DNA from 3 places in the Pseudoalteromonas sp. NS-SX12 genome. Region 3 is predicted to be linked to each of the others. Evidence: predicted binding sites of a transcription regulator. Region 3 holds the regulator's gene; each other region holds the start of a gene.
What was found. Region 3 encodes sigma-54, which starts transcription at its own class of promoters, with help from an activator protein. Its sites were predicted from a motif close to GTTGGCACGNNNNTNGNNT; they were not measured.

Region 1: the regulator sigma-54 is predicted to act here: its motif matches at 4,410-4,428, upstream of AC2IOM_RS00585 (flagellar assembly protein T N-terminal domain-containing protein).
Region 2: the regulator sigma-54 is predicted to act here: its motif matches at 5,853-5,871, upstream of AC2IOM_RS16080 (EF-hand domain-containing protein).

The regions. Positions count from the first base shown of each region.
Region 1 is NZ_CM170634.1:106,429-113,987, reverse strand. It holds gene AC2IOM_RS00615 (SdrD B-like domain-containing protein) at 1-293, shown strand, start outside; gene AC2IOM_RS00610 (SPOR domain-containing protein) at 303-1,064, shown strand; gene AC2IOM_RS00605 (FlgO family outer membrane protein) at 1,107-1,682, shown strand; gene AC2IOM_RS00600 (FlgO family outer membrane protein) at 1,654-2,301, shown strand; gene AC2IOM_RS00595 (FlgO family outer membrane protein) at 2,306-2,926, shown strand; tRNA gene AC2IOM_RS00590 (tRNA-Arg) at 2,961-3,037, shown strand; gene AC2IOM_RS00585 (flagellar assembly protein T N-terminal domain-containing protein) at 3,228-4,376, opposite strand; gene AC2IOM_RS00580 (LPP20 family lipoprotein) at 4,488-4,955, shown strand; gene flgN (flagellar protein FlgN) at 4,984-5,397, opposite strand; gene flgM (flagellar biosynthesis anti-sigma factor FlgM) at 5,401-5,721, opposite strand; gene flgA (flagellar basal body P-ring formation chaperone FlgA) at 5,853-6,569, opposite strand; gene AC2IOM_RS00560 (chemotaxis protein CheV) at 6,710-7,559, shown strand, end outside.
Region 2 is NZ_CM170635.1:406,694-414,252, forward strand. It holds gene AC2IOM_RS16040 (FAD-dependent oxidoreductase) at 1-720, shown strand, start outside; gene AC2IOM_RS16045 (UTRA domain-containing protein) at 802-1,488, shown strand; gene AC2IOM_RS16050 (GGDEF domain-containing protein) at 1,606-2,718, shown strand; gene phnW (2-aminoethylphosphonate--pyruvate transaminase) at 2,774-3,874, opposite strand; gene ybaK (Cys-tRNA(Pro) deacylase) at 3,983-4,453, opposite strand; gene AC2IOM_RS16065 (EF-hand domain-containing protein) at 4,605-4,829, opposite strand; gene AC2IOM_RS16070 (EF-hand domain-containing protein) at 4,940-5,155, opposite strand; gene AC2IOM_RS16075 (EF-hand domain-containing protein) at 5,228-5,440, opposite strand; gene AC2IOM_RS16080 (EF-hand domain-containing protein) at 5,527-5,748, opposite strand; gene AC2IOM_RS16085 (sensor histidine kinase) at 6,099-7,451, shown strand; gene AC2IOM_RS16090 (hypothetical protein) at 7,448-7,559, shown strand, end outside.
Region 3 is NZ_CM170634.1:1,175,859-1,183,417, forward strand. It holds gene rapZ (RNase adapter RapZ) at 1-226, opposite strand, end outside; gene ptsN (PTS IIA-like nitrogen regulatory protein PtsN) at 242-697, opposite strand; gene hpf (ribosome hibernation promoting factor) at 699-986, opposite strand; gene AC2IOM_RS05605 (RNA polymerase factor sigma-54) at 1,009-2,505, opposite strand; gene lptB (LPS export ABC transporter ATP-binding protein) at 2,584-3,309, opposite strand; gene lptA (lipopolysaccharide transport periplasmic protein LptA) at 3,306-3,824, opposite strand; gene lptC (LPS export ABC transporter periplasmic protein LptC) at 3,826-4,377, opposite strand; gene kdsC (3-deoxy-manno-octulosonate-8-phosphatase KdsC) at 4,377-4,949, opposite strand; gene AC2IOM_RS05630 (KpsF/GutQ family sugar-phosphate isomerase) at 4,946-5,908, opposite strand; gene AC2IOM_RS05635 (calcium/sodium antiporter) at 5,918-6,901, opposite strand; gene mlaF (phospholipid ABC transporter ATP-binding protein MlaF) at 7,064-7,559, shown strand, end outside.

The DNA.
Region 1 (7,559 bases), 1.1 Mb from region 3:
ATGTACTTAGTGAAGTGAATATGACTTTAGTTGAGAAAACATTGAGTAGTGGTTTTGTGATGGGGTTAGGGGAGTTTGCTTCTCAGCAATTAATGACTGTTTATGCACAGTTAATTAAAAAGCAAGTTTCTAACTTTATTGAAGATAACATGTTTTACATTAAACGAAATGGCCGCTTTGTTCTTGCATCAGGTTTTAGTAAAGAAAATAAAGAAAGTTTTGAAATAAACTGTAAGAAAATTAATTCAATAGGCCTTGATTGCCGGGTTTTTGACGTGGAAATTAAACATTAAGGATATTCAATGAAAAAGCTAGCAATAACTTTGTTATTTACTTTAGTTTTAGGTGCTTGTGCGTCGAAACAAGAAAAGGCGCCAGAATATGTCACAAAAAATGAAATTAATGAGCGTTTAGCGTCATTGGAGTATTCACAAAAAGAATGGAATAATTCAAAACCGGCTATAGCAAGGTTAATTATTCTCGAGAATGAATTAAAATTGCTGATTAGTCAGCTCGCAAAAATGAATAGCGACTCGATGAAAGCTACTGATAATCAAACTCATGACGCAAAATCATTAGAACCGAGCACTGTTGTTGTCGATAGTGTAGAGCAAGAGCAAGCTGAAAATATCACTGTTGATAATAAGGCATTGACATCACAAAATATGACCGAAGAAAGTATGCGTGTTAATGAGGCAGCTTCTAATGTTGGTAGTAGAAAGTCTGTAGACGATGAACCTAATACTGCAGAGCTAAGTGAAACTGATAACCCACAAGAGCAATATACGCAAATTAACTTGCCTTTCACTATTCAGTTAGCTTCGATTACAGACAGAGCTGCGTTGTTAAAATACAAGCAAGAATATTTAGCTAAATATCCAGACCTATTCGAAAAATTAGACTTTCAGTTTGAGCGAAAAGTAATTAACGATGTTGAATATTATAGGCTACAAGTTGGTGCGTTTGACTCAAAAACTTCAGCTCAAGCGTATTGTGATACATTGTTACACAAATCTATATCTTGTTTTGTAGTAAAAAATAACAGCACTCATATTAAAATTTAATCATGGCTTGTTTCTTGCATTTTTATGTGTGGAGGAGCAACTATGAAAAAAAGTATTTGGGCTTGTGCATTTTTGTTTTTGTCGGCGTGTTCAACGAGTGAAAATATAGTGGAACATGGCAATAAAATGCCGCTTGCCGACAATTTACAGTCAGAACAGTTATCGAGTATCAGTGAAGAGATTGCAAATTCGCTTAATCGTGTTGTCAAACCAATTAAAGGTAATGAACGCATTGCTGTAATGCACTTTAACAGTGCTTCTATAAAAAGTAGTGCAGATGAAATTGAAATGGGCAAGCTGCTTCGAGAAAGTTTAATGTCTAAGTTTTCTCAGCTTGGAATTAGGTTGATTGAACATCGCACTAAAGAATACTTGGCCTATGAAAATACTAAGCAACAGCATTTTGATTATCACCCTGAACAGGGGATAGAGGTAGATTATGTTGTTTTGGGCAGTATTTTAGGAACCGAAAAAGACTATGTAATCAACGCTCGGCTAGTAGAAACTAGCTCAAATATAGTGTTGTCCTCTCACTCTACTAGACTCGCAAAAAATGTAAATTGGTCGATGAAAAGAATACAATTGCGGGATGGCTATTTGTATCGCAATTCTTATTGAGGTAACGATGATGAAAAAGCGCTTAATTACTGCACTAGTGGCATCAATTTCAGGCTGTACTTTGCTCAGTGACAATAGTGGTACTTCTGCTGATGATAATCAGTATCAAAATACATCACTAAAAGGTTACACACTTTCCCAACCGATTGATAGTGGTGAGCTAACCGTTAATCATTATGCAAAACAAATGATGTTAAAAATGACAGAAAATTTGAAAATGATTAACTCAGAAACACCAGTAGCAGTATCCAGTTTTATCTATGTTGATGACTATGAGAATTCAGACTTGTTGGGTAACCAATTAACGGAAAGCTTTTTACATGAACTTCACTTATTTGGTGTGCCAGTTGTTGACTTTAAAGCAACGAGTTATATGCGTGTTGCAGAAAATGGTGACTTCGTTTTAAGTCGGGACTTTATGGAACTAGACCAAGGGCAAAATTTTGATTATGTACTGACCGGCACTATGACTAGTCAACATAATGGAGTGCTGGTTAATGCTCGTATTGTGGGTATAAAAAGTAAAGCTGTGGTTGGTACATCACAGGGGTTTATTCCACGTGATGTGATTAAAACGCTTAAGTCTTCAAAAAAATCAAATAGCTTAATGATAAGGTAGTTTTATGAACAAGGTTATCTTAACAATTGTTGGTTCGTCATTAATTACGCTAGGGTGTACGTCTACTCAAGACGAAAAACAAGTTAATCCGACAGATGAGTACATTATTGAACTTGCTAAACAGTATGACGGGTTGAGTAGTCATAAATCAATGTCGTCAGTTGCATCAGTTAATACACAAGAGTTCCGACCTTATGATCATAATCGTACCTTGGGAGATTTTGCAGAAGTTTTAGCGTTACAATTAAGAAGTAACTACTTTGGAAGCTTTCACAATATTAGTATTGTGCCAAGTGGTTTTGTGTTAATGAATCAATCACTGACAGAATCAAATCAATTAGGAAATCAATTAGCTGAATTATGCAGCACCCAGCTTCATCAATTTGGTTTAAATGTTGTGGAGCCAAATTTAAATCGTGTTCTATCACTATCCAATACAGCTTTAAAAAGAGCTCCTTTTGAATTTGAAAATGTATCGCATGTGTTAACTGGTACCCTAATAGTGCGAAAGCGAGGGGTTGAGGTGAATGCAAAAATCGTTAACTCGAGAACAAAGCTTTCAGAGTCTACGGCAAATATTTTTGTACCTTTTTATATTTTACATGACGCAGGGATATCACTTTAACCAAAAATACTACAGCAATATTCTCAATTATTTTGTTCTCGTAGCTCAGTTGGATAGAGCATTCGCCTCCTAAGCGAAGGGTCGCAGGTTCGACTCCTGCCGGGAACGCCATTAAAGTCTATAAAGTTTTAACCCGTCTTTTTTAATTGTTATTTGAACGTCATCAAGCATCTTTTAAATCGAGCTATCTTTTATTGTTTTGTAGCCGCGTGATTAACGTATTTCTTGAAGGTTACGTGTTTAACCCGAGTTATTTTGCAATAGAACAGGTAAATGCTAAGCTTCTCTTGGCTCTAGCCCCTTAGAAGCTTGCTAACGTAACCAAATCACCAATTTGTACATTTGCCAGGAGTTTGTCGCCTATCACTTGGGCAATGGCGGTGTTTTGATTTACCTGAGTGACTCTCAACTGGTAATCAGTATTAATAATAAGCTGCTTTTGATTAAACCCTTTGCGCAGTGCTACTTGCAGCTTTTGCCCTTTCACTAGATTATTCTCAGCGCCAAGGCTAATGATCACGGTATCGTGGTCGACGCTTAAAATACGTGCTTGCGCTGGAATACAGGCAAGATAGCTTGCTAAATCTTGGCCAAGCTTTAAGTTGATATCTGATATTGCTTGTCCATAAGGCATGGTCCAAAATTTTTCACTGTTCACATCGATACGGGCTGTTTTTTTGGTTTGCCAGGTGGCAAATGTATCGTAGTGTGTTTGTTTCAGCAGTTCGCCAGTTAAGCCATTGTATAGCGCCGTATTAATCGAGAAAAAACGTTCATAAGCTTTATTTTGCCAAAATGCTAACGATGAACTCTGTTGCTCACCAAGAGATAAGTCTTCTATTTGCGAAATCCAGACAAACTGACTGTTATTTTGGTCGGCAATTTGTTGAATAAGCGCGCTTGAGTTGGCATCAAAATGCGCAGTAAATAGGTTTTTGGTATTAAGCTTACGGTTAATATCGGCTTTTGTGTTGAATAAATGAGTAAACTGATACAAATGCTTTGCGAGCTTTTCGCTGTATGCTTTTGGTAATTCAAAAATTTGACCATAAGTTGCATGGCTCGGAGTTTTGAAACCTGTTCTTGTTAGAGCCACATTCTTTTTAATCGATGAATTTTGGCAAGTCTCGCTATTATCTAAAATATCGAGTCTAAGTGTAATTGAGAGCGTGTTGTCTGATTGAATTTCATCAATTACTTCAATCTGATCGATTGCTCCATGAGAGTAAACTTGGGTACTTGGTGTTTGCCAAATGCCATTTACCACTTGCTGTAGACTAGTAACTTGCGCACCTGAAAAAAGTAGAGCTTGCTGAATAGCGTTTTCGGTTGCCATCATTCGAGCTTGTTCAACATTACCATTGCGTATTTTGGCTTGGCCGGTTGATTCATACCAAATTGCATGAGACGAAAAGCTCACAATAAAAAGAAGTAATACTAGATGTCGCATAGCGCAGATCTCAATTTAAACCTTAGTCTGTATATTCAATTTCTGTACCAAACTATACAGTGGCGCGAAAATTGCTAATTCAAATGTAATATGCATTTGTATGGTGGCAACATGTTGAAATCAATTTTCAAAACATCAACTCTGGTAACGAGCTTATATTTATTAGGTGGCTGTAGCCAACTGTTTGATAAACATATTGAATATGAATACCAAACACCAGATAACTACCCAGTGCTGTATGCGGTAGGGTATGCACCGATCAGTTTGCAACCCGGTACAACAACAGAGCAAAAATCGATTATGGCAATGAAGGCATCAAAGCTTGAGGCTTATCGTGAGCTCGCGGAACAAGTCTACGGACAAAAAGTTGACGCGCAAACGAGCGTTAAAGGCCTAATCGCTAGTAATGATACTTTGAAAGTTCGTGTACAAGGTGTTGTACGTGGTGCGAAAGTGACCAAAAGCTACGCTGTGGGTGATACGTATGCAACAGAAGTTGAGCTAGATATGAAATTGGTACATGACTTATATATTGGTCAAACAAAACCAAGAAACGTAAAAAAAGTAACCTACTACTAGCAGGTTACTTTTTATTAGTAAATTCAGATTACGCTTTTAGCCCGCGAGCAATCGGGTTAGGTAGAGAGAAAGATTTGCCCGTTTTGTCGTATCCGGTATGACTTTTACCAAATAAGATATTCTTTAATTTTTGTGAAGCAATCTGGCTTTGATTTGCTGCAACTTGGTTCACGTCATTCTGCTTTTTGCAGTCAGCTAATACCTGATTAATTTGGTTGATTGTTGGCTGATATTCAGCTTTATCAATACCGTCTTGATCAATTAATTTGGCAATGTGTTGGTCACGTTGCTGAATTGACTGCAACGATGCAACTTTGCTTTCAACAACAGATATCAACGATTCATGATCGCGCGCAACTATCGCTTCTAATTCCTGCTTTAGGATGTCAGCCATAGTATTCAACTCATCAAGTTGTTGCGCTAATATCTGTTCTAGATTCATAAACTATCGACCGAAAAGTTTAAATTCAAGCTTATTGATATTTTCAGCAAGCTTCTCTGCATCAATTTTATACTCGCCGTTAGCGATCGCTTTTTTAAGCTCGTTTACTTTTTTCTCATCAATACCTGATGATTGCTCCGCTTTTTCATTTAGCTTTTTAAGCTGTTGAGCTTGCGGTGTAATGCTTACTGAATCGCTAGTTGCCTTTGCAGTAGCAGTATTCACTTGCACTTGTTTATTAGCAGTTTCAGACGCTTGCTGCTTAGAGCTTTCAAGCCTGACGTTTGCTTGGCTGTTTGAGCCTTGATTTATTTGATTAACCATGACAGTTCTCTCTACTAAGATTTCACATCTTATGTATCGGCATCTCGGGTACAACCTTTAATAAAAAATGCACTATTTTTATTAAATTTGTAACCTCTTATTTAACCTGAAATTTCTACTAGAGTACAGCGCTAAATTGTGACTTTTACCAGCTCAGTGTTTAAAACTCTTGCCTGAATTTTCTTTTTAGATTTTACATTTCGAATACTAATGTTGTCGCCTATGCGTCCATCTTCAAGCGCTTCACCTTGTGTTTTAATTGTCATGCCTTTAAAGCTTGCCAAAATAGTAATTTTATCGCCTTTACAAATAGTGCAAATATAATTGTAGTTGATAGTTTGTCCCGCACGAACATTTCGTTTACTGCGGCTACCTATTAGGTTAGTACTCGATTTAAATTGATTCGAACGCGTTAAGTGTTTTGCAACTTGCTTGCTGGTTAAATGTTGTGCGGTAATTCGTTGCCCTTTACTGATCCCTTTTGCAGCTGTAATCACTTCAACGAGCTCTAATTGCTTTACATGCACAAAAACTTGCCAATTATTTTGATCTAAACACTTAATTTTTATAGTAGATTGCCGATTAGTATTGATAGGATTTGCAGCACTTACTTGCAACTCGTGCTGACATGTTCGCGTTTTAATACGAGTGTCGAGCGGTAACGCCGTAATCGACAACTGCGAATTAGGGGGTTGGTTAGGGTTGGGTTGTTTGTTATCGGCAACATAATCTATTGCGATTTGCTGCAATTCTAACTTACTGTAAACCTTTGCTTTGAGTGAAGTCATAGCAAGCGCAGCAATTTGTATTAAAATAAAGAAATAAAGATTTTTTTTAAACAAACTCATAATGTTTCGACTATGCTTTATGGGTAAAACAAGGTATAACTAGCGAGTGTCAAAATTATGGCACATCAAGGTTATACGGTAGTACAATAACAAAGAAGCAAGAAGTATTCCTTTTCATTGCTTCAAGTTAGGAGATTGAAATGGCAGGCATTTTAGATTCGGTTAATCAGCGAACGCAACTCGTAGGTCAAAACAGGCTAGAGTTGTTGCTGTTTAAGTTAAAAGGCAGGCAGCGGTTCGGAATTAACGTATTTAAAGTACGTGAGGTTTTACAATGTCCTAACTTAACGGCAATGCCAAAATCTAATCATTATGTTAAAGGTGTGGCGCACATACGTGGGCAAACAATTTCGGTTATCGATCTTTCTTTAGCTATTGGTGGTCCTGGGATTCAAGATACAAAAGATTGTTTTATTATCATCACTGAATATAACCGTTCAGTGCAGGGCTTTTTAGTCGACTCGGTTGAGCGTATCGTTAATATCAACTGGGAATCAATTATGCCACCTCCGTCAGGTTCGGGCCGTTATTCGTATTTAACTGCAGTAACTGAAATCGAAAAGGAACTCGTTGAAATACTAGATGTAGAAAAGATACTGAATGAAATTTGCCCAGTAAACACAGAGGTGAGCGCTGATTTGGTTTCAGATGGTGAAATGCAAAAAGATCTTGGTGAGCGTATAGTATTTATTGCCGATGATTCGACAGTTGCGCGAAACCAAGTGAAACGGGCGCTTGAGCCATTAGGCGTGCAAACTGAGGTGGCAAAAAATGGACGAGAGGCGCTAGTTCGCCTGAAAGAAATTGCCGAGAAAGATTGTCAAAGTGTGGTCACTGAACGAGTAGCCCTACTTATTTCAGACGTAGAAATGCCAGAAATGGATGGATATACGCTAACAGCCGAACTAAAGGCTGATCCCAGAACAGCACCGCTTCATGTTATATTACATACATCACTCAGTGGTGTATTTAATCAGGCGATGGTTGAAA
Region 2 (7,559 bases), on a different replicon from region 3:
TCAATAAAAAGCCTTAAAACTGAAAAATTGTTATTTGCCGTCAACGCCTGGTTACCAGAGTTAATGCCGCAATTTTCGCGAAATGTTGTGTTGGTATCATCCGATATGGTGATTACTAAGCCGATGCCTGAAAGGCTAAAAGCACTTAATCTTAACCATGGGGCAGCAGTTATCGATTCGCGTATTTTTGTGAATTATTACCGCACAACATCCGATGGCCGTTTAATGCTCGGTAAAGGCGGTAACTATTTTAGTTTTGCCAATCAGATGAGTAATAAATTCAACGCCCCCAGCCAATATCAAACTGAGTTACAACACTCACTTAATTATTTCTTTGGCGATCATGGCTTTGAAATTGAGCGCACCTGGACAGGTCCATCAGATCGCAGCGTAAGCGGCTTTCCATTTTTCCAAGAGAGCGATAAAAATGTAGTGGTTGCAGCAGGTTACTCGGGTAATGGTGTGGTGCAATCGTATTTAGGCGGGCAAATTCTCGCGTCTATGCTAATAAATACGCACGATGAATGGCGAAAGTGTGGCCTTGTAAACCAAAACCTTGAACGTTTTCCAATCGAGCCCTTTCGCACACTTGGCGCTTATGTCATTCGTAACGGCATCAGGCGAAAAGAGCGCGCGGAGGATAACAAAGAAGCACCATCTAAACTCGATAATTACTTAGCTAAGCTTTCCGGTGCTGCTGCAAAGGCCGATACAAATTAACGCGCGATTCATATGCTTGACATATTTCTTAGGCCTAATAGCATAGGCCTCGTTTTCTGCAGATTCTAAAAGCCGCTTTCTATGTTGCTATATCAAAAAATACAAAAGTATATTCAAACACATATCGCCAATGGTGAACTTGCTATTGGTGATAAACTGCCATCGGAGCGCACGCTGCAAGAACACTTTAATTCTACGCGTATTACTGTGCGTGAAGCATTAAACCGCCTCGAAGCACAAGGCTTAATTTACAGCCAAAAACGTCGCGGCTGGTTTGTGACACCCAATAAACTTAAGTGGCGACCTGCAACTAAGGTTAATTTTTATCAATTAGCGCAAGAGCAAGGCTTTACGCCAAACACCCATGTGTTGAGTATCGAGAAGCAAGAAAATGTGTCGCTTAACCAGCACTTTAGTGGGGATACGTTATATAAAATCGAACGTGTTCGCAGCCTTGATGGCCGACCAATTATGTTTGAGCAGATTAACTGCGATGCCAGCCGTTTTGATGATTTAGAATCACAACCGCTCAATGGCTCAATCACCACGATTATGACCTCTCATTATCATGTGGATATTAACAACGAAGAATGCGTTATAAGTGTTACAGTACTGCCCGATGATGTTGCCAAAAGCCTTGAAAAAAATAGCGGTGCGCCGTGTTTAAAAGTGATTCGTCAGCGTTACGAAACAAGTGGTATTTTAATCGATTACAATATTGAATACTGGTTACACGATGCCATTGAAATGATTGTAATTGGTCAATAATAGGTAAAACACTAGCATTCACTTTTTATCACTTTTACTCTAAATTTAACCGCTAACATTTTAACTCTGTTGGATTTTTACTAAACTCAAAGCATAAGTTGCTAAGCGGCAGAGTTAATGAGTATCAGTTACCAAGAAGCAGTGGGTGTTAGCACCACCATAGAGATCATCGCCTGTATCTTCGCGCTATTTATTTTGCGCTCGGTAATGAAAGACAACAAAGAAACCCCCTACCTTTTTGGTTACTTTATTAGCTCGTTACTGTTCTTTTACTTTCTTAATAAATCGACCTTAGAGATTGGCAATACAGGTTGGTACATTGAAGACTTATTGGGGAGCTTAACATCGCTCTTTTTTGGTTTAACCATTTGTAAAAAAGGCCATAGCGAATGGCTTTGTAAATTATTAATCGCAGCATTTATTGCGTTTTCAGCGTCGATATTATTTGTTGCAAACCACGTTCATTACACCATGTCTTTTTCGGCATTTTGCATTCTGCTTGCGTTTGTTAGCCTTGTTCGTACTAAAAATTTAAACCAAGCAGATAAAGGCTTAGCCATATTTATCGCTGTGTCTTTGCTGGTTATATTTTACGAATTAAATAGTATTCCTCATAACATTAGTCGAATTGAGTATTACGCATCTGATTTCTATTATCCGCTGGTTTATTTTTCATCGTTAATATTAGTATTAACGGTATTTATTTTTACCAGCCAATTAATAAACCTTACGCTGAAATACAAAACGCTCGCCACGCAAGACGCACTCACCGGTTTATATAATCGGACTTCTGTTTATGATTTAGTTAACAACCAGCTGGCGCTCGCAAAACGTAATAAACAAGCTTGCGCTGTACTTATGTTAGATATTGATCACTTTAAACAAGTAAATGATCAGCATGGGCATCAACAGGGAGATGATGCAATTAAGCTTGTGGCACAGCAAATACAACACTGCACACGTGAATACGACATTAGTTGCCGTTATGGCGGTGAAGAGTTTTTTATTTTTTTAACCAATACTGACAGTAATCTTGGCTTTCAAATTGCCGAACGCATTCGTGGTTCGGTGACGGAACACTCAAAAGATAAAGCCTACGGGCCATTAACCATCAGTGTTGGATTAACACAGTTTAATGAAACCGTGTCTTTGGATGATAATATTGCACAAGCTGATAAAGCCTTGTATCAGTCTAAACAAGCTGGACGTAACCAAACAACGATTAACTAACAAAACAAAAGGCAATAACCTTAGTTATCACCTTTAGCTTATCGACAATTTTATCTTAAGCTTCTAACCAAAATCGGCTGCGCTTTATTGCACTAAGTAATCGCGTTATATCATCAGGGTAAATTTCGCCAATATTACCAATGCGAAAACAATCAGCATCTGATACTTTACCCGGATAAATTACAAACCCTTGCTCTTTTAACGCACTGTAAAACAAAGCAAAATTGTATTTATTACTGGTTGGTGAATAGAACGAGGTGATAATCGGCGAATGCAGCTCTTTCGCTAGCAAGGTCTCAAATCCAAGTGCGTGCATACCATCAACTAAACGCTGTTGATTTTCTTTGTAACGGTTATAGCGCGCTTTAACACCGCCTTCCTCTTCTAATTCCAAAAGCGCCTGATAGAAAGCTCTTACCACATGAGTCGGCGACGTGAAACGCCACTTACCGTTATGATCTTCCATGGTTTTCCACTGCGCGTACAAATCTAAGCTAAGCGAGCGTGCAATGCCTTGGCATTGCTCAATAATTGCCTTTTTAACAATCACAAACCCAAACCCCGGTACACCTTGAATACATTTATTAGCAGAGCTTATAAGCACATCTATGTTAAGTTCAGCCATATCAAGCTCAATACCACCAAAGCTGCTCATTGCATCTAATATAAAGGTTTTTTGGTACTTTTTAGCAAGCGCGCCCATTTCAGCAACGGGGTTAAGCATACCTGTGGTTGTTTCACAGTGCACCATGGCTATGTGAGTAATATCACTGTGTGTTTGTAACTGCTCTTCAACCTCAGCCATATTTGGTAACTGGGTTTCATTTAAATTTACTACCTGCGCATTAATATTTAAGTAATTTGCAATTTCAGCGATGCGCTTACCATAAGCGCCATTATTAATGATAAGCAGTTTATCAGTGTTTTTAATTAAACTGCCAAGTGCTGACTCAACGCTTGCCGTACCACTGCCTTGCATTAATACACTGGTATAATCGTGAGTGTTACTCGCAAGTGCCGTGAGTTTTGCACGGATCGCCTCTACAACCTCAATGTTATAGTCGTCATCCCAGGTACACCAATCTTTAAGCATTGCTTGCTTTACTGTATTACTGGTTGAGAGTGGGCCCGGCGTCAATAACAAGTATTCATTCATTTCATCTTTTCCAATCTGGTATAGTCCAGATCATTTAAGCATAAAAATGACCTCGAATTATGAAACTTCAATGACAAATAACGGTTCGGGATAAACCTTAGATAGGAGTTATTCGGCTTTTAGTGGTACAAACTGCCCATTAGTCAGTGATAAAAGATCACTTGGTTGAAGTTCAATCTCCAAACCGCGACGACCGGCGCTCACATAAATAGTGGATTGTGCTTTAGCAGAGTCATCAAGCAGGGTTTTAAGACGTTTCTTTTGTCCAAGTGGGCTTACGCCGCCAAGTACATAACCGGTTGAACGCTCAACATCGAGCGGTTTGGCCATTTTGGCTTTTTTTGCTTTACTCGCCTTGGCCACAGCTTTTAGATTTAACTTTTGGTCGACAGGAATAATCGCGACAACCAGCTCGCCATTATCTAAGCTTGCTACCAGCGTTTTAAACACAGTGGCCGCAGATACGCCAAGCTTTTCACTGGCTTCTAACCCGAAAGATGCAACACTGCTGTCGTGTTCATACTGGTGTACGGAGAAATCTATCTTCGCTTTTTCTGCTGTTTTAATTGCTGGCGTCATGATTTTGCTCATAAAACTAAGATGTTATAAGCAGCTTACATAAGCCAATTCAAAAGCAAAAGCACTTTTAATGTGAAAATAGTGCGACCTTAAAAGTATTCATGTCCAACAAAAAATAGTTCAGGTCGCACTAGGGAGGGTTGATACGGGGTTATCCAGTGAATCTGGCGAATTCTTGTGGACTTAATTCGCCATTATTATCACGGTCTAAATGTGTAAATTGTTCAAGTAGTGCGTGATTGCGTTTCGCCTCGTCTACGCTGATGGTACCGCTGTTGTCAGAATCGAACAAAGCAAACTCTTCATCTGCAACGGCTTTTACGGTGGCAAATAACATTACATACATTGAGATTGCGATAACTAAGGCTTTTTTCATTTCACTTCACTACTTGATTTAATAAAAAAAGTTGGACTCACTCGGCATACTGATTGACAAGGAGTTAAGTGAGCCCAACTGTAAAACGGGATATTTAAGAAGCTTTAAACCTATGACGCTTTAAACTTCGAAAATTCCTCTTTGCTTAACTCGCCACTGTTGTCTACATCTAAGTCAGCAAATTGGTGAACTAGCGATACGTTTTGCATTGCTTCGTCTTTGCTGATAGAGCCGTTACCGTCTGTATCAAGTGTTGCGAAATCGTCCGCTGCAACTACTGAGAATGAACTTGCGATAACAAATACTGACATTACTAATTTTTTCATTTTAAATTCCTTCATCTTTACTTTGGGTTTGTTACTTAACGTTGGAAAGTAGCGCACTTCCCTTGGTACGGATTAGCCTTTAAATGCTGCAAACTCGTCTTTGCTTAGCTCGCCGTTACCATCAACATCCAGTGTTTTAAATTGCTCTGAAAGTGCTTCATTTTGTGCCGCTTCCTGCTGGCTGATTGCACCATTGCTATCGCTATCAAGTGTTGCGAAATCGTCCGCTGCAACTGCTGAGAATGAACTTGCGATAACAAATACTGACATTACTAATTTTTTCATTTGGAACTTCCTTTCATTTTAACTTTGAATATCTAAACTGATTGGAAAGTAGCGCACTTCCCTATTATTAAGTGGTAAGGCGTTTATTAGCCTTCAAATGCTGCAAATTCGTCTTTGCTGATTTGCGCATCTTCGTTTGTGTCTAACTCTTGAAACACTTCAGCTACTTTGCTGTTTGCAGCTGCTTCTACTTCAGAAATGAAGCCATCTTTATTAAGGTCAAGCTCATCAAATAATGTGTTTGCTTGTGTATTAAATGCTGCTACACCAAGTACTGCTGTTAAATATGCAATTGCTCTAATCTTCATGGGTATTTCTCCCTATATTTGGATGTCTGTTAAATTTTTGCTTAACGCAAAATACATTTGTTAAGCTAGTCTCGTTTTATGCTTTCGCATTGTCGCTAAGACTATTACAAACATAATGCCAACTTTAAAAAAAGCATATAAAACAAATAGATAGGATATTTTAGAGGTATTTCGCTCGAAAATAAGCTGTTTATTTGTTGCTAAATTGCAACAACAAAACAGCCATCATATTTTTATCTATATAAAACAACTGGTTACATTGTCGCAATTTTGCAACAACTAATTTAATTTCTACTTTTAATCGAGCAAAAGCTGTTCGGTTCAGCCTGTATTTGCAAAGGTTTTTTTTAGTGAAACAATTTTTTTCTCAGTCGTTACAAAAACAAGCGCTAGTTGCCATGTTAGTGGGTGTACTTCCGATCGTATTGCTTACACTGTGGTATGCCACCAGCATCTCGAAACACCAGCAAGAAACGCTTAGTATTTATGATGAAAATCAGGAGCTTATACTCGAATACAATTATATAAAAGCAGACGTAAATGGCATTGAAAAGGCGCTCAAAAACAACCAACTGTTAAAGAGTGAACAATTACAAATTAGTATCGAACAAAAATGGCAAACCACGCAAAATCGCATCGAATTACTAAAATTAAAACTCGCGAAAAGTGATTTTGTTGCTAAATTGCAACAAGCGACATTATTAGACCCAAAAAGCGCTGACGAATTTGCGCAACTGGTGGCGCAACTTAAACAACTTGATGCCAATTTTGATGACACACTAGATACCCGCCTAGCAAATAAAAATGAACAGTTTAAGTCGTTACAAACCGAGTTTGTTGTTGGCCTTATTGTGTTACTGCCGATATTAGTGATTATTAGTTCGTTTTTAATCTTTCGCATTTGTCGTCAACTCAATCAGGTTGAAACCGTGTTATCTGATGTAGGTAAGGGGCAGTTAGATCAGCCGATAAAATTATCAGGTAGCCATGAGCTGCAACAACTTGGTAGGCGACTTGACTGGCTTCGCTTGGCACTAAAACGCGTGCAACAACAAAAGGAAACCTTTTTACGTCATGTCACACACGAACTGAAAACACCGCTAGCCTCAATTAATGAAGGCAGCAGCTTATTAAACAGCGGTTTACTTGGCGAGGTAAGTGATAAACAAGGTAGAATTCTAACCATAATGCAACAATCGGTCGAAAAGCTTGCGCGCATGATTGATGATTTACTTAATTACAGTGCAGCCAGCCACCCTGACGGATTACAACAGGTCACCTCTTTCAACACACTTGAAGAAGAAATTAACCGTCACTTAAGTGATACTATTGCGAATAAGGACGTCGCTATATGTTGGCACATTAGCGCTACAAATAAGGTACCTCACTTACCGTGTAAATTGATCCTTACGCAACTAGTCAGCAATGCGCTAAATCATGCGACGAGCACAGTAGATATTTACATTAGACAAAATCATAATACCATTGAACTTAACGTGGCGGACGACGGACCAGGCATTAATCAAGAAGAAGCACACTTACTTTTTCAGCCTTTTTACCAAAGCGAACACAATAAAAACAAGCAAGGTTCTGGGTTAGGGCTTGCCATTGTGTCAGAATGCGTCAATCAATTAAAAGGCGATATCACATGGCAAGAAACAGACTCAGGTGCAAACATACTAATTACATTCCCAAGCCAATGAAGATATTTAAACTAATTACACATTTAAGTGCAGCACTGCTTATTGTCGCATGTACAAGTACACCACCTGTGCAAAATAACAGTGAACACACTCAGCCGACAACAAATA
Region 3 (7,559 bases):
CAGGTAAATAGTCGAGTACTTCTTCTATTTCCTCTGGCTCTTTAGTCATATTTCGAGCATCAACACTCACTGCAATTTTGTCGTATTTATCTGAAACTGAGCGGATCAACGAAGGCAATAAATTAACAGGAATATTGTCAACAACATAGTACCCGAGATCTTCCAATACTCTGAGAGCGACTGTTTTTCCTGAACCAGAACGACCACTGACTAAAATAAGTTGCACTTAGATCTCCCTTAGTTAACTCGCCTCACTACTAATGATTTGATATAGCTGATGATTATTTTCAGCGTGACGTAGTTGACGGCAAAACTGCTTATCTTTTAGTTTATCAGCGATGGTGGCTAAAGTCTGCAAATGTTGCTGGCACTTTTGTTCTGGTATGAGCAGTACGATAAAAATATCAACGTCTTTATCGTCAATAGCATCAAACGGAATAGGTGACTGATTTACAATTAAAAAGCCAATGGTATTTTGTAGGCCATCAATGCGGCCATGAGGAATGGCGAGGCCTTTACCAATACCCGTGCTACCTAGTTTTTCGCGTTGCAGCAAGGCTTCAAGAAACTCTTGAGAAGTAATATCAGGGGCTTGCTGATGGGCAAGGTCGCTAATAAATTCAAACAGTCTTTTTTTGCTATTAAAAAGGACCGCGGTTTTAGCGCAGTCCTCAGCAATAATATCGGTTAATTTCATTTTAGTGGCGAGAAAGTTTCTCTTTGTGCTTAATTACTTGGCGGTCTAGTTTGTCGACCAGGCCATCGATTGCTGCATACATATCTTGATGCTCGGTAGAGGCAAACAATTCGCCACCGTTAACATGCATAGTAGCTTCTGCTTTTTGTGATAGTTTTTCAATATCTAGAATAACGTGCACGTTATTTATATGATCAAAATGCCTCTCTAGTTTTGCAAATTTGTTAGTGACATAGTCTCTTAAAGAATCAGTAATTTCTACGTGACGACCTGTTAAGTTTAATTGCATAAGCATTTTCCTTCTATTTGGTCTAGATCAGGCTCTTGCGCTGATTAGACGGTGGTATGGATAGCGACTCACGGTATTTTGCGATAGTGCGTCGCGCCACTTTAATTCCTTGTTCTGCTAGTAAGTCGGTAATCTTGCTATCACTTAATGGTTTAGCTGGATTTTCCGCCGCAACTAGCTTTTTGATCAGTGCTCGAATCGCGGTAGATGAACACTCACCCCCATTTTCCGTGCTAACGTGGCTTGAAAAAAAGTATTTAAGCTCATAAATGCCACGTGGTGTATGCATGTATTTTTGCGTTGTTACACGCGAGATAGTCGACTCATGCATCTCGACCATTTCGGCAACGTCGTTTAAAACCATAGGTTTCATTGCTTCGTCACCATATTCAAAGAATGCCTGTTGTTGTTCAACAATGCAATTGGCTACTTTTAATAAAGTATCGTTGCGACTTTCTAAGCTTTTAATAAACCATTTTGCTTCTTGCAAATGGTTGCGAATAAACTGGCTGTCAGTGCTTGATTTCATCGAGCGAGTAAGCGCAGCATATTGTTCATTCACGCGGATCTTTGGCATGCTATCGTTGTTTAAATCAACGCGCCAACGTCCTTTAATTTTCTTTACTGAAACATCGGGAACCACATATTCAGGCTCTTCTTTTATGATGCTTTCAGCTGGTTTTGGATTAAGGCTATGTATTAATGTTAAGACTTCTTTTAACTCAGGCTCCTTGAGTTTAGCCTTCTTCATTATTGTACGATAATCACGTAATCCCAAAAGTTCCATATGGTTTGAGATTACGCTCTTTGTTTCGTTTAGCCAAGGGGTATTTTTGTCGTACTGATTGAGCTGGATCAATAAACATTCTTGTAACGAACGTGCAGCAATACCAACAGGATCAAAGAGTTGAACGCGTTTAAGTACAGCTTCAACTTCGTCTAGTTCAATTTGTTCTTGGTCGTCAGATTGCTGTACCGCTTCTAAAATTTCTTCGCTACTTTGTGTTAAATAACCTGAATCGTCTACCGCTTCAACAATTGTGGTTGCGATCATCTCGTCGGTGTCGCTGAACGGCGTTAAGCGTAATTGCCACATCAAGTAATCTTGCAATGATTCGCTGGTAGAGCCTTGATATACAGTATCGTTGTCAGGAGCTGGGGCGTTACTGACAGAAACTGGTGCGGCGCTGATATAATCATCCCACGACACATCCATAGCTAAATCTTCAGAAATATTCTCGTTGCTAAGTGCGTCGCTTGATTCAATTTCACTTTGGCTTGGCGCTGCTTCAACATCATCGCCGTTTATTGATTCGTCTTTGTTTGACTCAGTGCTTTCGTTGTTTTGTTTATCGTCACTGTAGTCAATGTCTTCTTCAAGTAAAGGATTGGCATCAAGCGCTTCTTGAATTTCTTGCTGCAAATCTAACGTACTCAGTTGCAACAAGCGAATAGCCTGTTGCAATTGTGGAGTCATTGTTAGTTGCTGCCCAAGGCGAAGCTGTAAAGATTGCTTCATGTAGTTATTCTAATCCTTCTTTCGATTTCAAGCCGCTAGTTAACAATTCAATTCCAAATTTAAGGCCTATAACTATTACTATAGTCTGAATTGTTCACCTAGGTATACATCGCGTACTTTTTGGTTGTTTAAAACGTCTTCAGCCGTGCCAGATGCGATTAATTCGCCGTGAGAAACAATGTAGGCTTTTTCACATACATCTAAGGTTTCACGCACGTTGTGGTCTGTTATTAACACGCCAATGCCGCGATTTTTCAAATGCTCAATTATTTTCTTTATATCTATCACTGAAATAGGATCAACACCAGCAAAAGGTTCATCTAACAGGATAAATTTGGGGTTTGCGGCTAATGCGCGCGCAATTTCCACACGACGACGTTCACCGCCCGACAATGCCATACCCTGTGAATCTCGGATATGGCCAATGTTAAATTCTTCTAATAAATCATCGAGCGCTTCTTCGCGTTGCACACGATTAAGTTCTTTGCGTGTTTCTAGAATCGCCATGATGTTTTGATATACAGTAAGCTTTCTAAAAATCGACGATTCTTGCGGTAAATAGCCTATGCCTAAACGGGCGCGACTATGCATTGGTTGCAATGTAATGTCATTATCGTCAATACGAATAACGCCATTGTCGCTCGGCACTAAACCAACAATCATGTAAAACGTCGTGGTTTTACCGGCACCGTTAGGACCCAGCAAACCAACAATACTGCCAGCTTTCACTTCTAAACCAACATTTTTTACCACTTGGCGTGATTTGTAACTTTTAGCCAGCTTTTCGGCAATTAATGTGCTCATTGTCCGCCTTGTTCATTTTGCGTATTGATGATGGTTTTTACTTGGTTAGTTGAGTTTTCAGCTTTTTTAGACGTCACTGTTTCAGCTGCGCGATCATAGATGATGGTATCTGCTGACATCATGTCGCCATTTTGTTGAAATTTGGCGCCACCAGACATTGTAAATAATGATTTAGCCACATCGTAAGTGACTTTTTTAGCACTTGCGACAATGATTGACCCATCTTCTTGTTCAGCACTAAATTTTACCGGATCACCACTGGCAATAAGTAATTGCTGGTTATCTCCTAACTCAGCTCGTTTATGTGCTTCAAGGTAATCGGCGGTGATGGTCATATTGCCATGCTTAATTTGTACATTATGGCGAAAAATACCGACATTTTCTTTTAAGCGAGCAGCTTGCTCATCGGCGTCAATCTCAAGTGGGTGCTTAAGTTTGATCTGCTCAGCGGTAGCGTGTCCACTTGTGATACACAAAGTGAGGGCTAGTCCAGCGATTGACAGTAATTTCGTCATGTTATTGGTCATAATAAGTGGTCTTTGTATGGTTTATTAACTTAATAACTTGCTCTTCTAAATTAGCATTGAGGCCTTGTCCTTTAATTTCAAGTCCCGGACCTGTCATTTTTACTTCGGATTGAGAAGTCATTAGTTTGCTATTAATTAAATATTCTACGCTTGCCGCTTCAATTGTATTGAGCATGATATTTGGTGTTAGACTTTTGGCAATAACGTTTTGTTCCAAAATGAGCTTTTCGTTATTGTAGAGCGTGGCTTCATCGGCTGTGAGTTGCCACACACCTTGTTCTGAAAAAATAGTAAATTGCGGTTTTTCAAAGTGGGTAAAACCTAAATCTTGATACATCGACATTTTTCGCGCCATCACTTTATGGCTAACAGTACCAGATTCATTAAAGTTGGTTTGCTTTAAGTCGGTTGCAATGTAATCAGGAATACTGGCAACGTTTTCAACAATCGGCTTTGGTTCTTTAGGTGTAAAGAAGTAAGGCAACCAAAGCCAAACCATGGCAATGGTGAAAAGTATAGTAAGTGCAATACGCGCCGACATTAGCTGCTACTACCTGCGTGGCTAAGTGTTTTGTCTTGGCTCAGCATAATTAAATCGGTCAGTTCTCTTACTGCGCCAAAACCGCCTACCATGGTAGTTTTATAATCAGCGATGCGTTTTACCAGAGGGTGAGCATCATTGGTTGCTACGGCAAAGCCAACTAATTCCATTACGGGTAAATCCGGGCTATCGTCCCCAATATAAGCAATGTTTTCGTTATCAAGTGATAGCGCGTGTTTTAAGTTATTAAAAGCGACTATTTTATCTTCTTGGCCTTGATAGATATGCTGAACAGTAAGGCTTTTCATACGGTTTTCCACAATCTTTGAGTTGCGCCCAGTAATTACCGCAACCTGTATGCCACTATTGATAAGCGACTTAATACCAAAGCCATCTTTAGTATGAAATGCTTTTAGTTCTTCGCCATCATTACCAAGGTAAATGCGACCATCAGAAAATACGCCATCGATATCACAAATTAACAGTTTAATTTTGCTTGCTTTTGCAAATACGTCAGCACTGGTTTGTGCATATAATTCGTTAAAAAGCTGCTGTGATGTAGTTAAACTCATAAAACACCTGCCTTAAGTAAATCCTGCATATTAAGTGCGCCAATTGGCTGTTGTTGCTGGTCAACTACAAGCAAACCGTTTATTTTCTTTTGTTCCATTATGTTTAAGGCTTCAGCAGCAAGCATCGATTCATTTGCTGTTGTGCACTGTTTAGTCATCACTTCTGAAATAGCTGTAGCGTGAATATCAATGCGTTGTTCTAAAATCCGGCGCAGGTCACCATCGGTAAAAATACCTGAAAGTAATCCGTTATTGTCGACAACCGCTGTCATACCAAGCCCTTTGGCTGTCATTTCTAACAGAGCGTTTTTAACCGTTGTGTTTTCAGCTACCACAGGTAATGCTTCGCCTTGATGCATAATGTCTTTAAGCATTAACAATAGGCGCTTACCTAAACTGCCGCCAGGGTGTGATAAAGCAAAATCATCGGCGGTAAAACCTTTTTCTTCAAGCAATGCAACAGCAATCGCATCGCCCATCGCCAAGGTTGCTGTAGTACTTGCTGTAGGTGCTAGTCCTAAAGGGCAGGCTTCTTCTGAAATAGCGATACAAATATGCACATTAGATTGTTGTGCAAGAGTTGAGTGTTGTTTGCCACTCATGCCTACGATTTTTGCACCAATGCGCTTGATTACGGGGATCAGGTTAATCACTTCTGCGGTTTCACCTGAATTAGAGATCATCAATAGCACATCATCTTGTGTGATCATGCCTAAGTCGCCGTGACTTGCTTCGCCTGGGTGGACAAAAAAAGCGGGTGTGCCAGTGCTTGCTAGCGTTGCTGCTATTTTATTACCTATATGACCCGATTTTCCCATACCAATGACAATAACACGGCCTTTGCAGTCATACATCAACTGACACGCATTGCTAAAGTCATCGTTAATATATTGAGCGAGTTGCTCAATGGCATTTTTTTCGATTTCTAAAACGCGTTTACCGCGAGCAATAAAGTTCATGACTTTGCCTTAAGCGCTTACTGTTGAGAAAATAAGGTATTGATATCCTAAAAAGGCAGCTAACAACAAACCGCCTTCAACACGATTAATACGGCGTGAACCGCGAATACTCAAACTCATTGCAATAAGGGCTGCTGTTGCACCTAACATAATTAAGATATCGCGGCTCGATACTGCAGGATCAACGCTTGATGGATTAATAATGCCCGCAAGCGACAATACCGCTAACAGGTTAAAGATATTTGAGCCAATGATGTTGCCTAGCGCTAAGTCGTCTTCATTTTTAAGTACGCCAGCAACACACGCCGCAAGTTCAGGTAAGCTGGTACCAATTGCAATAATAGTTAAGCCAATCACCAAATCGCTAATACCAAATAGTTTGGCAATGTCGGTTGCTGATTCAATAATAAAATGTGAACTGATAGGTAAAATCGCCATGCCGATAACTAACCACATAAGCGCAATCGGTGTGCGTACATTGTCAGGCACTTCGTCACAGGCTTCGTCAACGAAGGGATCGTGTTCGGCATTGGCTGCTTTGCTTTGTTTTACCGAGATAATGGTCACTGCAGCAATAAAAATGAAGAAACTCACCATCAGTGCAACGCCTTCACCGAATGCTAAATAGTTGTCCGATAAAATGTACCAAGCACCAAGGGATACTAGCATTACGACTGGCATTTCACGTTTTAGCGTACTCGATGACACACTCAGCGGGCGCAACAGTGCTGTAATACCAAGTACTAGCAGAATATTAGTAATATTTGAACCAACCGCGTTACCGACAGCAGTGTCTGTTTGTTTTGCAAGCGCCGCTTGCGCCGATACCATCATCTCTGGTGCCGATGAGCCCATCGCGACAATTGTTAAACCAATAATTAATGTTGGAATACCATAGTTCTTTGCCAGTGCAGCCGCACCAAAAACAAAGCGATCCGCACTCCAAACTAAGCCAACAAATCCTGCAATTAAAATAGCAATTGATAACAACATTATTGAATAAAAACCAAAATTTAGATAACACCAAATAATATCAAATCTGGATTTAAAACACAGCTTTTGTAAGTGTTATTACAAATATTTACTTTTTCATAGGTTTCACAACATTTTTAAAACGCTTAGAATACAGTGCGCAATTAATTCTAGGAGAGCGACTTGTCGCAAAGTTTAGTTGAAATAAAGGACGTTACCTTTTCTCGTGGCGATAGAGTGATTTATCAAAACATGAGCTTTAGCGTTCCTACAGGAAAAATCACCGCGATAATGGGACCAAGTGGTATTGGTAAAACAACCATGTTGCGTTTGATTGGTGGTCAGCTGAAACCCGATTCAGGCGACATTTTGTTTTCAGGTGAAAGCATTCCGAAAATGTCACGCAGCGAGCTATACCAAGCGCGTGAACGTATGAGCATGTTATTTCAAAGCGGCGCTCTATTCACTGATATGAGCGTGTTTGACAATATTGCTTTTCCACTTCGTGAACATACTAAATTGTCAGAAGACGTTATCCGTATCATCGTATTAATGAAATTAGAAGCGGTTGGGTTACGTGGCGCGCGTGACTTAATGCCGTCAGAGCTTTCAGGTGGTATGGCAAGGCGTGCGGCACTGGCTCGGGCAATTGCACTCGACCCTGAATTAATCATGTACG